DNA from 3 places in the Agrobacterium sp. genome. Region 1 is predicted to be linked to each of the others. Evidence: riboswitches for the same ligand, from Rfam matches in the RefSeq annotation. Region 1 holds a riboswitch; each other region holds the start of a gene.
What was found. A riboswitch is a leader RNA that binds a small molecule or an ion and turns the genes downstream of it on or off. The one in region 1 is predicted to bind cobalamin.

Region 1 (4,266 bases):
GTTCCTTCACCTTTTCGGTCGCGGGCAACCATTCCCGGTCGGTATATTTGTCGAAATAGTCACCCGAGGCATATTTCGAATTTTCAAAGCCCTTGAAGCTCTGGCCTCTTTCCACCGCCAGCCGGTTGCTGGCGCGGATGGCATGATAGGTCACGGTGTAGAAATAGATATTGGTGAAATCGACGCCCTCTTCGGAACCGTAGAAGATGCGTTCGCGCGCCAGATAGCCGTGCAGGTTCATCTGGCCGAGCCCGATGGCGTGGCTCGCATCATTGCCCTTTTCCACCGAGGGGACGGAGGAAATGTGGCTCATATCAGACACTGCTGTCAGCGCCCGGATGGAGGTCTCGATGGTCTTGCCGAAATCGGCCGAATCCATTGCAGCGGCAATGTTGAGCGAACCGAGATTGCAGGAAATATCCTTGCCCATATGGCTGTAGGACAGATCGGCATTGAATTCACTCGCTTCGCTGACCTGCAGGATTTCCGAGCAGAGATTGCTCATGCTGATGCGGCCGGCGATCGGATTGGCGCGGTTCACCGTGTCCTCGAACATGATGTAGGGGTAACCGCTCTCGAACTGGATTTCGGCGATCACCTGAAAGAATTCGCGCGCCTTGATCTTCTTCTTGCGGATGCGGCTGTCGGCGACCATTTCGTGATATTTTTCGCTGACCGAAATCTCGGTCAACGGCACGCCATAGACCCGCTCCACATCATAGGGCGAGAACAGATACATGTCCTCGTTGTTGCGGGCGAGTTCGAAGGTGATGTCGGGGATCACCACGCCGAGCGACAGCGTCTTGATGCGGATTTTTTCGTCGGCGTTTTCGCGCTTGGTATCAAGGAAGCGCATGATGTCAGGGTGATGGGCATGTAGATAGACCGCGCCAGCACCCTGGCGTGCGCCAAGCTGGTTGGCATAGGAAAAAGAATCTTCCAGCAGCTTCATCACGGGAATAACGCCGGAAGACTGGTTTTCGATCTGTTTGATCGGCGCTCCGAATTCGCGAATATTGGTCAAGGACAGCGCCACGCCGCCGCCGCGCTTGGAAAGCTGCAAGGCCGAATTGATGGAGCGGCCGATGCTTTCCATATTGTCTTCCACCCGCAGCAGAAAACACGAGACCAGCTCGCCGCGGCTCTTTTTGCCGGCATTGAGGAATGTCGGGGTGGCCGGCTGGAAGCGGCCTGAAATGATTTCATCGACCAGATTGCGGGCAAGCTGCTCATCACCACGCGCAAGGGCCAGCGCCACCATGCAGACGCGATCCTCATAACGCTCCAGATAACGTTTTCCGTCGAAGGTCTTCAGCGTATAGGAGGTGTAATATTTGAAGGCGCCGAGAAAGGTCGGGAAGCGGAATTTCCGGGCATAGGCCTCGTCATAGAGGTCACGAACAAAATTGAAGGAATACTGGTCCAGCACCTCCTGCTCGTAATATCCCTCCGTCACCAGATAATCGAGCTTTTCCCTGAGGTTATGGAAAAATACCGTGTTCTGGTTGACGTGCTGGAGGAAATATTGCCGGGCGGCCAGCCGATCCTTGTCGAGCTGGATCTTCCCGTTCTCGTCGTAAAGGTTCAGCATCGCGTTCAGCGCGTGATAGTCCAGCCCCGCATCAAGCGGTTTCTGGCTTGCGGCTGCCGGCTGTTTGGCGTCCTTGCGCAGCGCGCTCGAGGTCAGCGTGTCCAAAATCGTTCCAATCCATGTTTGACGTTGGCGACGTCTTCTTCCGTGCCGAGAAGCTCGAAGCGATAGAGAAACGGCACCGCGCATTTGCGCGAGACGATATCTCCGGCGGATGCGAAAGCGGCGCCAAAATTCGTGTTTCCCGCCGCGATGACGCCGCGAATGAGATTTCGGTTGGAGGGCTCGTTCAAAAACCGGATGACCGGCTTAGGCACGGCCCCTTTGGTGCCGCCGCCCCCATAGGTGGGGGTGACCAGCACATAGGGTTCCGACACATGAGGCACGTCGTCCTCAGCGCCGAGCGGCAGGCGAAACAAACGCCGCCCCAGTTTCAGAAGGAAACGATGGGTGTTTTCAGAGCGGCTGGAATAGTAGACGATCAGGCCCATCGCCTTACCGCCTCAGCTGATCGAGCCGATCATATCCGGCCGGAAACCCGCCCAATGGCGCTCGCCGGCGACGACCACGGGAACCTGCATGTAACCAAGACCCCGGACGTGATCGAGCGCATCCGCATCTTCGGAGATATCGATGATCTCATAGGGAATACCAATGCGGTCGAGCGCACGATAGGTGGCGGTGCACTGGACGCAGGCGGGTTTGCTGTAAACGGTGACGGTCATGATTTCCTCTCTCGAAGCCGATTTCGGACACGGCTCAACATTGCCGATTACAATCGCAATCGGGTGGCGGTGGATCTGTCATTCAGGTGAGGCACGTAGCCCAGGCAACTCTTCGCATTTTCGGATAGAAACCGGGGTCCGGTTTTCCCAAAATGCTGCAAGCCGCACAAAATCACTCTCTACGCCGACGAGCGCAGCAACTTAAAGAAATGCACTGGCATGACTTCACCCCGAAGCTTGTTCTGGAGGGGGCAGAAAAGGGCGCACGCAAATCATTTGCGTCAACACCTTCCTCCGGACACCCCGCCCGTGGACGTTTGCGCTCAAGGCAGGTCTCCTGACTTGCGGGTCACAACATCTATTCCGGCCTTCCCGGAGCTTTTGGCTCCAGTGACCCAAATCGGAACGATGCTCGCCGCTTACAGTTGCGGGGGCAGTTTCGGCCTTGTTCCGCCATGATGGCGTTACGCACCGAATTCCCGTCTTAGCTCCCAATCCTTGCGAATCGGAAGAACCTTGAACACCACATATAGTATATAAGGAAATTTTTACGTCAATGAATAGACACACAAAAGCCCCACCCTGTGGATCAAAAAGATTCAACACATGGTCAACAAAGGCTTAACGGCAAACGCGCTTTGCCGGTAAAGAACTGGAAAGCGTTAATCTATTCCCAGATATCGATATGAATATCGGCTGGACGCGCGTTTTCGATCACCCTTTTTCCGTTGGGAAGATCGTTTTCGAAAAGCTTGGCATGGATCTGAGCGGCATCGAGACCATAACCCTGCCATCTGTTCCGCAGCCTCTCTTCCAGCACGGCGACGGACGGGCCCACGAAGATGGTGAGGTCAAAGCTCTCGGAAAGGCTTGTCCAGGGCGCTTCGTTCAGCAGCAGATAATTGCCTTCGGCAAGGACAAAGCGCGTTTCCGGCGCAATCGCCCGGGCGGACGCAATGGCAATTTCCCGGGAGCGGTCGAAAACCGGAACAAGCACCTCCTGCCCGCCCTTGCGGACGGCGGAGACGATATCCAGGAAGCCGCGCACATCAAAAGTTTCAGGTGCGCCTTTTCGCGGCAGCAGTCCCCGTTCCTCAAGAATGCCATTGTCCATATGGAAGCCATCCATGGGCAGGACGGCGGCCGTTTCGCCTCGCGCCCGCAAGGCCTCAAAAAGAGCATCCGCAAGCGTGGATTTGCCGGCCCCAGGGGGACCGGCAATGGCTATGATGAAACGGGATTGACCCTCTGCCCGCCGAAGAACGTCTTCGACGATCGTCTCAAGCTTCAGCGTCATGCGGCAAGCGTTTCCTTCGGCGCTTCCTTGGCGCCGGTCATGAAGGCGACGGCGTCGGACATGGAATAGTCCTTCGGATTGATGACGCACAGGCGCTTACCGAGCCGGTGGATATGGATGCGATCCGCAACCTCGAAAACATGCGGCATGTTATGCGAGATCAGGACAATCGGCAGACCGCGGGAGCGCACATCCAGAATAAGCTCGAGAACGCGACGGCTTTCCTTGACGCCGAGTGCCGCCGTCGGCTCGTCGAGGATGACGACCTTGGAGCCAAAGGCTGCCGCACGCGCCACCGCCACGCCCTGGCGCTGACCGCCGGAGAGGGTTTCCACCGCCTGATTGATGTTCTGGATCGTCATCAGGCCGAGTTCCGACAGTTTTTCGCGGGCGAATTTTTCCATGGCCGGGCGGTCGAGCGCCCGGAACAGGCTGCCCTGAATGCCGGGCTTGCGGATTTCACGGCCGAGAAACATATTGTCAGCTATGGACAATGCGGGAGACAGCGCAAGGTTCTGATAGACGGTTTCGATGCCCGCCTTGCGCGCCTCGATCGGCGAGCGGAACTGCACCGGCTTGCCTTCCAGCCTGATCTCCCCTTCATCGGGTGTCACCGCACCGGAAATCGCCTTGATGAGAGAGGATTTGCCGGC
Region 2 (4,266 bases), on a different contig from region 1:
GACGATATTCTGGAATGCCTTGTCGAGAAGGAAATGTCGGTCGAGGAGATTCTCGCACGCGGCCATGATGTGGCCACCGTGCACCGGGTGGAGCATCTGCTTTATCTCGCCGAATACAAGCGCCGGCAATCGGCTCCGGGTGTTAAGATCACCAAGAAGAACTTCGGCCGTGACCGGCGTTATCCGATCACCAACCGGTTCCGGGATCGGTGATTGAGGGCGCGCGCCATTGATTTCTGGCGGGTGAGTTAAGTGCCTTTCTCCGTCATCCTCGCCCTTGAGGCGAGGATCCATGCGCGGTTGAGATTGTGGGTCCTCGGGTCAAGCCCGAGGATGACGTCGCGTGTGAGGAGCTTTTTGACAACGCATAAACGGCGCGGAGAACACCCCGCGCCGCTCGCTCATCTCAAATAACCTGCCCCACATCGATACGGTTGCCATCGGGGTCTTCAAAGACGAAGGCGCGCAGGCCGTAATCCTTGTCCTGCAGGCCCTTGATGATGCGCAAGCCCTGGCTCTTGCAGAGCGCGTGCAGCGCATCGACATCGCTCACCATCATATGGGCCACGTTGAAGGGCGCTGCCTTGTGCGTGGGCTGCAATGTCAGATGCAGCTCGGCATTGCCCTGTTTCAGGATCATGAAGCCGACGGGGTTGCCGTTTTCGAAGGTCTTTTCAAAGCCCAGCACGCCAACGTAAAAATCATGGGCCGTTTCGATATTTTTGACAGGAAGCATTGCGGCGATCCGGCCGAAGCGGATGCCGTGATCGGCGATGGTATTCATCGCGGAACCTCGGATCTGGGAGAAACGGGAAGCGGCGCGGACGGTGCCGGAGCGCTGGCGTTTTTTCCGGTTTGAATTTGCAGGACGGTGCCTGCCGCCCTAGGATCATAATCGAGGCGATGGCGGATGCAAACGGAATGTCTGCATTGCCCAGCGCTTTGAACGAGAACACGGACACGCCCGGGAGGCAGAATGCGCAGTTCCATCGAAATCTTCAACATCCGCACCCGGCAGATGCGTGTGGTGTGGCAGACGCCTGATCTCTTTGAAGCGCCGAACTGGTCGCCGGATGGGAAATATCTGCTGTTGAACAGCGAAGGCCTGCTTTATCGCCTGTCTCTTTCCGGTGATATTGCGCCGGAAAAGGTCGATACCGGCTTTGCCACGCTGTGCAATAACGATCACGGCATTTCGCCTGACGGGTCACTCTATGCCATTTCCGACAAGGTGGAATTCGGCAAGAGCGCCATCTATCTCATGGCCTCCGTGGGCGGCGCGCCACGGCTGATGACGAAAAACCTTCCCTCCTACTGGCATGGCTGGTCGCCGGACGGGAAGAGCTTCGCCTATTGCGGCATTCGCGATCAGGTCTTCGATATCTACTCCATGGATATAGAAAGCGGCGTCGAGACGCGGTTGACCCATGGCGAAGGTCGCAATGACGGGCCGGATTATTCGCCTGACGGTGCGTGGATCTATTTCAATTCCAGCCGCACCGGGCGGATGCAGATCTGGCGCGTACGGGTGGATGGCTCCGCCGTCGAGCGCATCACCGACAGCCCCTATGGCGACTGGTTTCCGCACCCGTCTCCGAAGGGAGACAAGGTGGTGTTCGTCTCCTATGACGGCGACGTTTTCGACCATCCGCGCGATCTTGATGTGCGGGTGCGGCTGATGGGTATGGATGGTGGTAATGCCGAGACGCTGTTTGAGCTTTTCGGCGGGCAGGGAACGATGAACTCGCCTAACTGGTCACCTGAGGGGGACGAGTTCGCCTATGTCAGGTATTTCCCGGTGTAATGGGGGAGGCAGGCCACATTGCCGCACCACCGGCAGAATACTTGCATTCGCAAACTTTTTTGCCCATAGCTTCCTTTGTCAGGTGCCCGCCCTTGCGGCGGGAGAATCGGGAATCCGGTGAAAGCCCGGAACGTGCCCAGCGCTGTGAGGCGGACGCTCTTTTTTAGAAGCCACTGAAGCAATTCGGGAAGGCGAAAAGGGCGGATGAAGCCAAGTCAGAAGACCGGCCTGACGGGATAGACCGAACCGCGCGGACGGCGGCAGGTTGTTGTCGAGGTGGGGTGTATGTTTGCGCCCGGCCTTCGCATTGTTGGGGATAAACGATGCCAGCCGATCCGTCCGTGAGCAATCCGCCCGGCGCCAGTTCTTTCGATCATGCGCTGTCACCCGCCCGCCCGTTTTCCGGTGAGGAGCGCGAGGCGATTTACCGCGCCATTGAAACCCGTCGTGACGTGCGCGATCAGTTCCTGTCCGATCCGCTGCCGGATGATCTGGTGGAGCGTCTCCTGAAGGCGGCCCATTCGGCACCCTCGGTCGGTTTCATGCAGCCGTGGAATTTTACCCTCATCACCGATGGCGCGATCCGTCAGGCGGCCTTTGTGGCCTTCAGCCGCGCCAATGAGGAGGCGGCGGCGATGTTCGAGGGCGAGCAACAGGCTCTCTACCGGAGCTTGAAACTTGAAGGCATCCGCAAGGCCCCGCTCAGCATCTGCGTCACCTGCGATCCCACGCGCGGCGGCAAGGTGGTGCTGGGCCGCACCCATAATCCGCGCACGGATGTCTATTCCACCGTCTGCGCCATCCAGAATCTCTGGCTCGCAGCCCGCGCCGAAGGCATCGGCGTCGGCTGGGTCAGCATTTTCCACGATAGCGACATTCGCACCATTCTCGGTATTCCCGACCACATCGAAATCGTCGCCTGGCTCTGCGTCGGCCGTGTCGATGCGCTCTATACCGAGCCGGAACTGGCGGTGAAAGGCTGGCGGCAGCGCGTGCCGTTGGAGGAGCTTGTGTTCCGCAACCGCTGGGGCGGGGTGTAAGACAGATAAAAGTTCTGCGAGGGAAGCGGGGCGTTGCTGCTTGTTCTTCTCCCCGGCGGGGAGAAGATGGCCCGAAGGGTCAGATGAGGGGGCAAGCTCTCAGCATATCTCTACCGTAGCCCTCTCATCCCGCTGCCGCGGACTGAAGAAACAAGCGGCGTCCGCTCGCTCCACGACGGCTTCACTGCTGCGGCTGTATACCCTTCAATGCCGGGTTCTTCAGGTCGATCCGGCCTGTCTGGTCCGGCAGAAATTTGGGGCCAATGACGCGCACTTTCGTATCGTTCGGGTCATAGTCGCGTTCGGGAACGGGTTGTTCCGGCGGCTTGGCGGCCTGCTGCTGCTCGGCGGGTTTGGGGGCGGCCTTGTCACCTTGCGGTGAGGGGATTTTCGTGATGCCGGAATAGGGCGTTTCGGATTCCGGCCGGGAGGCTTCTTCCTGCTTCTGCATTTCTTCGTGATAGGCGGCCATGTTGCAGGCGCAGCCCGGCGCTTTCGCCGGGGCGTTCCTGTAGGCGAAGGCGGTCGGCAGGTCCCTGTAAGGTTTTCCGGTTTCCGCAGACACCATGTCGGCGGTTTCCTGATCCGTCATGGAGTGGAAATAAAGTTCCGTCTCCGTCCCCGGACACATTTTCTGGCATTGCTCGGCCTGGGCGCGGAAATCGAGCGGCGAGGCATTGGCGGCGATGGGGAAGAACGAGCCGTCGCAGGTGCGCACGCACAGTGTGCGAAGCCCGCCTTCAGCGGCGGCGTTGGGGTAGGGGGAAAGCCCCGCCTGTCCCGGCTCACCGCCATTCTGCCGGAAGGCGTCGGGGTAACGCGTCACATCGGAAGGCGACGGCAGCTGCGCTTCCGTCTGCGGTGCGGTGCCGCAGCCATTTGCATCGAGGGCGGCGAGGATACGCTGGCGCCTGATATCGCCATCGTTGTCACGCACGGCCGCCATGGCGTCGTCGCGATCACGGATGATGGCGTCGCGTTCGTTTTCCGCTTCCGCCAGCGCATCGCCGATCTCGGCGCAGACACCGGCATTGGGATTGCCGTAGACGATGACGCTGCCAGACGAGCAGCCATAGCCGCGCAGGTCGTTCCTGATCTTGCGAATGACGATGTTCTGGCGGGCGAGCGCATTGGCGTAACGCCGCACCTCGGCCGTATTGCCGATGACGCGTGGCGGCTCACGCAACTGCGCATAAAGCGTATCGCAGACCTGATCCGCGAAAGCGGTGGCCGGAGCAATGAAAACAAGGGGAAGCAGGAGGCCGATGATGCGGCTGCGCCGGGTCAATTGTGCGATCCGTTCGATGTCCCCGACCGGTGGCAGGGGCGTTATACTTCACGAAATCCGTGTTTCAGGAAGATAACATAAGCTGTTGCCGCAATGCGGCAACAGCTTGTTCAAAATTGCGTTAATGCGGCCTC
Region 3 (4,266 bases), on a different contig from region 1:
CTCCGCCGCTTCAACGTCGAAAAGCTTAGAGCGGCCGGCGGCGTTTATCTGCTGAAATAGGGGTGTTTTCGGTAGATTGTTGTGTCTTTCCAGCGCTTTCGGAAAATTCCTGCCGGCAAGGCTGGTTATCTTCGGATGTCGTGGGCTGGGCTGCCGGGATCAAGGTTCCGCGCCGGAGGGAATGAGAGCCGTTTGTCATGGAGCTGCTCAAGGTCGATAGTTTCGAGTTGCGAACCGTGGATATCGCCGATGTGGAGGCCGATCATCTGCATGCCCTCTCCATGGCTGTCGGATGGCGATACCACGCGAATGAATGGTGTTTCCTGCGTCAATGTGGCATCGGCCTTGCTGCGCTTGACGAAATTGATCGCGTTGTCGCAACCGCCATGCTGTTTCCTTATGATGAAGGTTTCGCGACGGTCGGTATGGTCATCGTTTCCCCGCGTTTGCAGGGGCAGGGCGTTGCACCGTGGCTGGTGGGGCAACTCATGGCAGATTACCCTGACGCTGCACTGCGGCTGAACGCCACGGAAGCGTCGCGGCGGCTTTTTGCCCGGCTGGGTTTTGCCGGAGATGCGGAAAAAGTACATCTCCTTCGCGGCAAGGCGCGCTGCCCTGCCGAGATGCCGACGCTCGGAAGAAAACAGAGGATCGAGCCGCTTTCGGAGGACCATTTGTCCGCTGTTGCGGATCTGGATCAGGCGGCTTTCGGTGTCTCGCGCCAGCGCGTCCTGCAGCGTCTCCTGCGGGAAAATAAGGGTTATGGCCTGTTCGAGGCGGATCGTCTCGTGGCCTTTGCATTGCGGCGCGCAGCGGGACGGGGCCATATTGTCGGCCCGGTCGTTGCGGGTGAGGAAACGCAGGCCATTGCGCTGGTCAGGCGGCATTTTTCCGATCTGGACGATCAGCTCGTCCGTCTCGATGCCGTGCGTGACAGTGGTCTTCTGACCGACTTTCTGACGCAATCCGGCCTGGTGGTGATCGAAACGCTGACCACCATGTCGAAAAACGTGCCGCAACCGGCCGGCTCTGGTCCCGCAATGATTTTCGCCCTGGCTGGCCCGTCTTTGTGCTGAGGTGCGGCACTATCGCAATTGACGCCCCGCCCGTTGCCCCTTATGTGAGAAAGCGACGGTTCCTGCAGCCGAAAGGCGAAGGGATTAATAGGGAACATGGTGCGGGCGATCTTTTTCGCCCAATGCCGTGGCTGCCCCCGCAACTGTAAGCGGATTGTCGTTCATCCCAGTGACGCTTCAAGGCGTCATGCCACTGTATTCTCTGGAATGCGGGAAGGCAGATGAGTGACGCAAATCCGTGAGCCAGGAGACCTGCCGTCAAAATATGAACCATCGTTACGGGCGGGGAAGCCCGGAGGAGGAGATTGTAATGTTATTTCATAACATTTGGTTTGCGTCCCGTCGTCGTTCTCCGTACAAGACGTCCCGCTGTTGCTGCGCGTTCTGACGCCTGCTGCTCTGGAATAAGTTTTACTTTCGACTGGAGAACACATGTTTCGTTCTAGACGCCTGCCGGTCCATGCCGGCTTTCTGGCCGCCGCGTTTGCGGTTTTGCCTCTTGCCAACGCTAACGCTGCCGAAACCACTTACCCCCTGACGATCAACAGCTGCGGTCAGGAGATCACCTTCAAGCAGGCTCCCGCCCGCACCGTATCCGTCGGCCAGAGCACGACCGAGGTTCTTTATCTGCTCGGGGTTGCTGACAAGGTGGTCGGCACGGCGCTGTGGATCGGCCCGGTTCTGAAGGGCTACGAGGAGGCCAATGCCAAGGTCGAGCGACTGGCCGATAATGATCCGAGCTTTGAGGCGGTTGTCGGCAAGAGGCCTGACCTCGTGACGACGCAGTTCCAGTGGCAGATCGGCCCTGAAGGCGTCGTCGGAACGCCGGTGCAATTCGCCGAACTCGGCATTCCCGTCTATACCTCGCCTGCCGATTGCATCGGCAAGGATAATTCCGGCGGTGGCGACGGCGTGCGCAACACCGGCTTCACCATGGATCTGATCTATCAGGAAATCCGCGATCTCGCCAAAATCTTCAACGTGCAGGATCGCGGCGAGGAAGTCGTTGCCGATCTGAAGAAGCGTGAGGAAGCCGCCCGCACCAAGATCGCCTCGGCAAATGGCAAGCTTTCCGCCGTCTTCTGGTTCTCCAGCGCCGAGCTGGATATCGACCCCTATGTGGCCGGCCGCAACGGCGCGCCCGGTTACATCATGTCCGCACTGGGCTTAAAGAATGTCATCGAAAGCGATGAGGAATGGCCGACCGTCGGCTGGGAAACCATCGCCAAGGCAAATCCGTCCGTCATCGTCGCCGGCAAGATGGACCGCCGTCGCTTCCCGGCTGACGATGTCGCCGTCAAGCTGAAGTTCCTCGCCAGCGATCCCGTGGCCAGCATCATGCCCGCCGTCAAGCAAGGTCATGTGTTCGAAATGGATGCGCAGGCGATGAACCCGACCATTCGCACCATTGAAGGCATCGAAACGCTGGCTGAAGCGATTTCGGCTGCCGGCCTCGCCAAGTGAACAGTCTTTCCGTCCATTTCGGCAGGGTGGGACTGGCTTTCGCCGCGCTCGCCCTGCTGCTCGTCGCGCTGATGGCCGGAGCGGCCATCGGCGAGACCGCCATTCCCTTTGACGTCGTGGCGAAAACTATCGCCAACCGTGTTTTCCATGCGGGTTATCCGTTGGAGCCGCTGGATGAGGGCATTGTCTGGAGTTATCGCCTCAGCCGCGCCGTTGTCGCCGCCTGCTGCGGGGCTTCGCTGGCGCTCGCCGGGGCGGTGCTGCAATCGCTTCTGCGCAACCCGCTTGCCGATCCCTATATTCTCGGCATTTCCGCCGGCGCCTCCACCGGTGCCGTCGCTGTCGCGCTTCTGGGTTTTGGCGCGGGTTTCCTGACGATGCCGGCCGGCGCGCTCATCGGTGCTTTTGTGGCCTTTTCTCTGGTCAGCCTTCTCGCGGTGCGGGCGGGACATGGCAACAGCGCCATCATTCTGGCGGGGGTGGCCGGGTCGCAGCTGTTCAACGCCATGACCTCTTTCATCGTCACCAAATCCGCCAATGCGGAACAGGCGCGCGGCATTATGTTCTGGCTGCTCGGCAACCTCTCGGGCGTGCGCTGGCCGGATGTCTGGCTGGCGCTGCCGGTCAGCCTTGCGGGTCTTGCTGTGTGTCTCTGGTATGCCCGGGCGCTGGATGCCTTTGCCTTCGGCGGTCAAGCCGCCGCTTCACTCGGTATCCCGGTGCGGTGGGTCTATGCGGTGCTGATCTCGGTTTCGGCAATCATGACGGCCGCGATGGTGTCGCTGGTCGGCTCCATCGGTTTCGTCGGGCTCGTCATTCCCCATGCCGCGCGCATCTTCGTCGGCGTTCGCCATGGCATCTTGCTGCCGGTGACGGCACTGACCGGTGCGGTTTTCATGATAGTCGCGGATATTCTCTCGCGCATCGTCATTCCGGGGCAGGTGCTGCCCATCGGCGTCATCACCGCGCTGGTCGGCGCGCCCGCCTTCGCCTTCATCCTGGGGCAAAAGAGGGCGCGGTCATGAAGTTATCCGCCCACGGCCTGCATTTCCATGCCGGCAATATCGATATCGTGCGCGGCGTTTCGCTCAATGTCGGTTCCGGGGAGTTTCTGGGCATCATCGGCCCGAATGGTTCCGGCAAGAGCACGCTGCTTTCCATGCTGGCGGGAATTCGCAAACCACGCCGGGGGCACGTTACGCTTGGCGAGGAGCCGCTTGCCTCGCTGGGACGCCGCGATCTTGCCCGCCGGCTTGCCTTCGTGGAGCAACAGGCTGAAACCACCGAGCGCATCACCGCACGGCAGGCCGTGGAGCTTGGACGCACGCCCTATCTCGGGCCGCTTTCCGCTTGGTCACAGAATGACGACGCCATTGTTGATGCGGCACTTGCCAATGTCGACATGGCCGACAAGGCGGAGCGCAACTGGCATCATCTTTCCGGCGGCGAACGCCAGCGCCTGCACATTGCCCGCGCATTGACGCAGGAGCCGCATATCCTGCTGCTGGACGAACCGACCAATCACCTTGACATAGGCCACCAGATCGGCCTGCTCGATCTGGTGCGCCGGCAGGGTCTGACCGTCGTTGCGGCGCTGCACGATCTCAATCACGCCGCCATGTTCTGCGACCGCGTCGCCATCATGCATCGGGGTGAGATGATCGCGGTCGGCCCGCCGCGGGACGTTCTGACACCGGCGACAATAGCCGAGGTTTTCGGAGTCGAA

Region 2: it holds a riboswitch for cobalamin, as region 1 does, so the genes downstream of both, bluB (5,6-dimethylbenzimidazole synthase) here and nrdH (glutaredoxin-like protein NrdH) in region 1, are expected to answer to the same signal.
Region 3: it holds a riboswitch for cobalamin, as region 1 does, so the genes downstream of both, AC5I5B_RS10310 (ABC transporter substrate-binding protein) here and nrdH (glutaredoxin-like protein NrdH) in region 1, are expected to answer to the same signal.

What each region holds. Positions count from the first base shown of each region.
Region 1 is NZ_JCABZP010000014.1:6,043-10,308, reverse strand. Features, by position in the region: gene nrdE (class 1b ribonucleoside-diphosphate reductase subunit alpha) at 1-1,696, opposite strand, end outside; gene nrdI (class Ib ribonucleoside-diphosphate reductase assembly flavoprotein NrdI) at 1,684-2,082, opposite strand; gene nrdH (glutaredoxin-like protein NrdH) at 2,095-2,316, opposite strand; cobalamin riboswitch at 2,627-2,850, opposite strand; gene AC5I5B_RS11755 (nucleoside triphosphate hydrolase) at 2,984-3,613, opposite strand; gene AC5I5B_RS11750 (ATP-binding cassette domain-containing protein) at 3,610-4,266, opposite strand, start outside.
Region 2 is NZ_JCABZP010000010.1:340,414-344,679, reverse strand. Features, by position in the region: gene AC5I5B_RS08270 (NAD+ synthase) at 1-213, shown strand, start outside; gene AC5I5B_RS08265 (glyoxalase superfamily protein) at 407-784, opposite strand; gene AC5I5B_RS08260 (TolB family protein) at 977-1,804, shown strand; cobalamin riboswitch at 1,868-2,050, shown strand; gene bluB (5,6-dimethylbenzimidazole synthase) at 2,128-2,844, shown strand; gene AC5I5B_RS08250 (DUF2865 domain-containing protein) at 3,026-4,132, opposite strand.
Region 3 is NZ_JCABZP010000011.1:293,677-297,942, reverse strand. Features, by position in the region: gene AC5I5B_RS10315 (GNAT family N-acetyltransferase) at 198-1,076, shown strand; cobalamin riboswitch at 1,116-1,350, shown strand; gene AC5I5B_RS10310 (ABC transporter substrate-binding protein) at 1,509-2,540, shown strand; gene AC5I5B_RS10305 (FecCD family ABC transporter permease) at 2,537-3,565, shown strand; gene AC5I5B_RS10300 (ABC transporter ATP-binding protein) at 3,562-4,266, shown strand, end outside.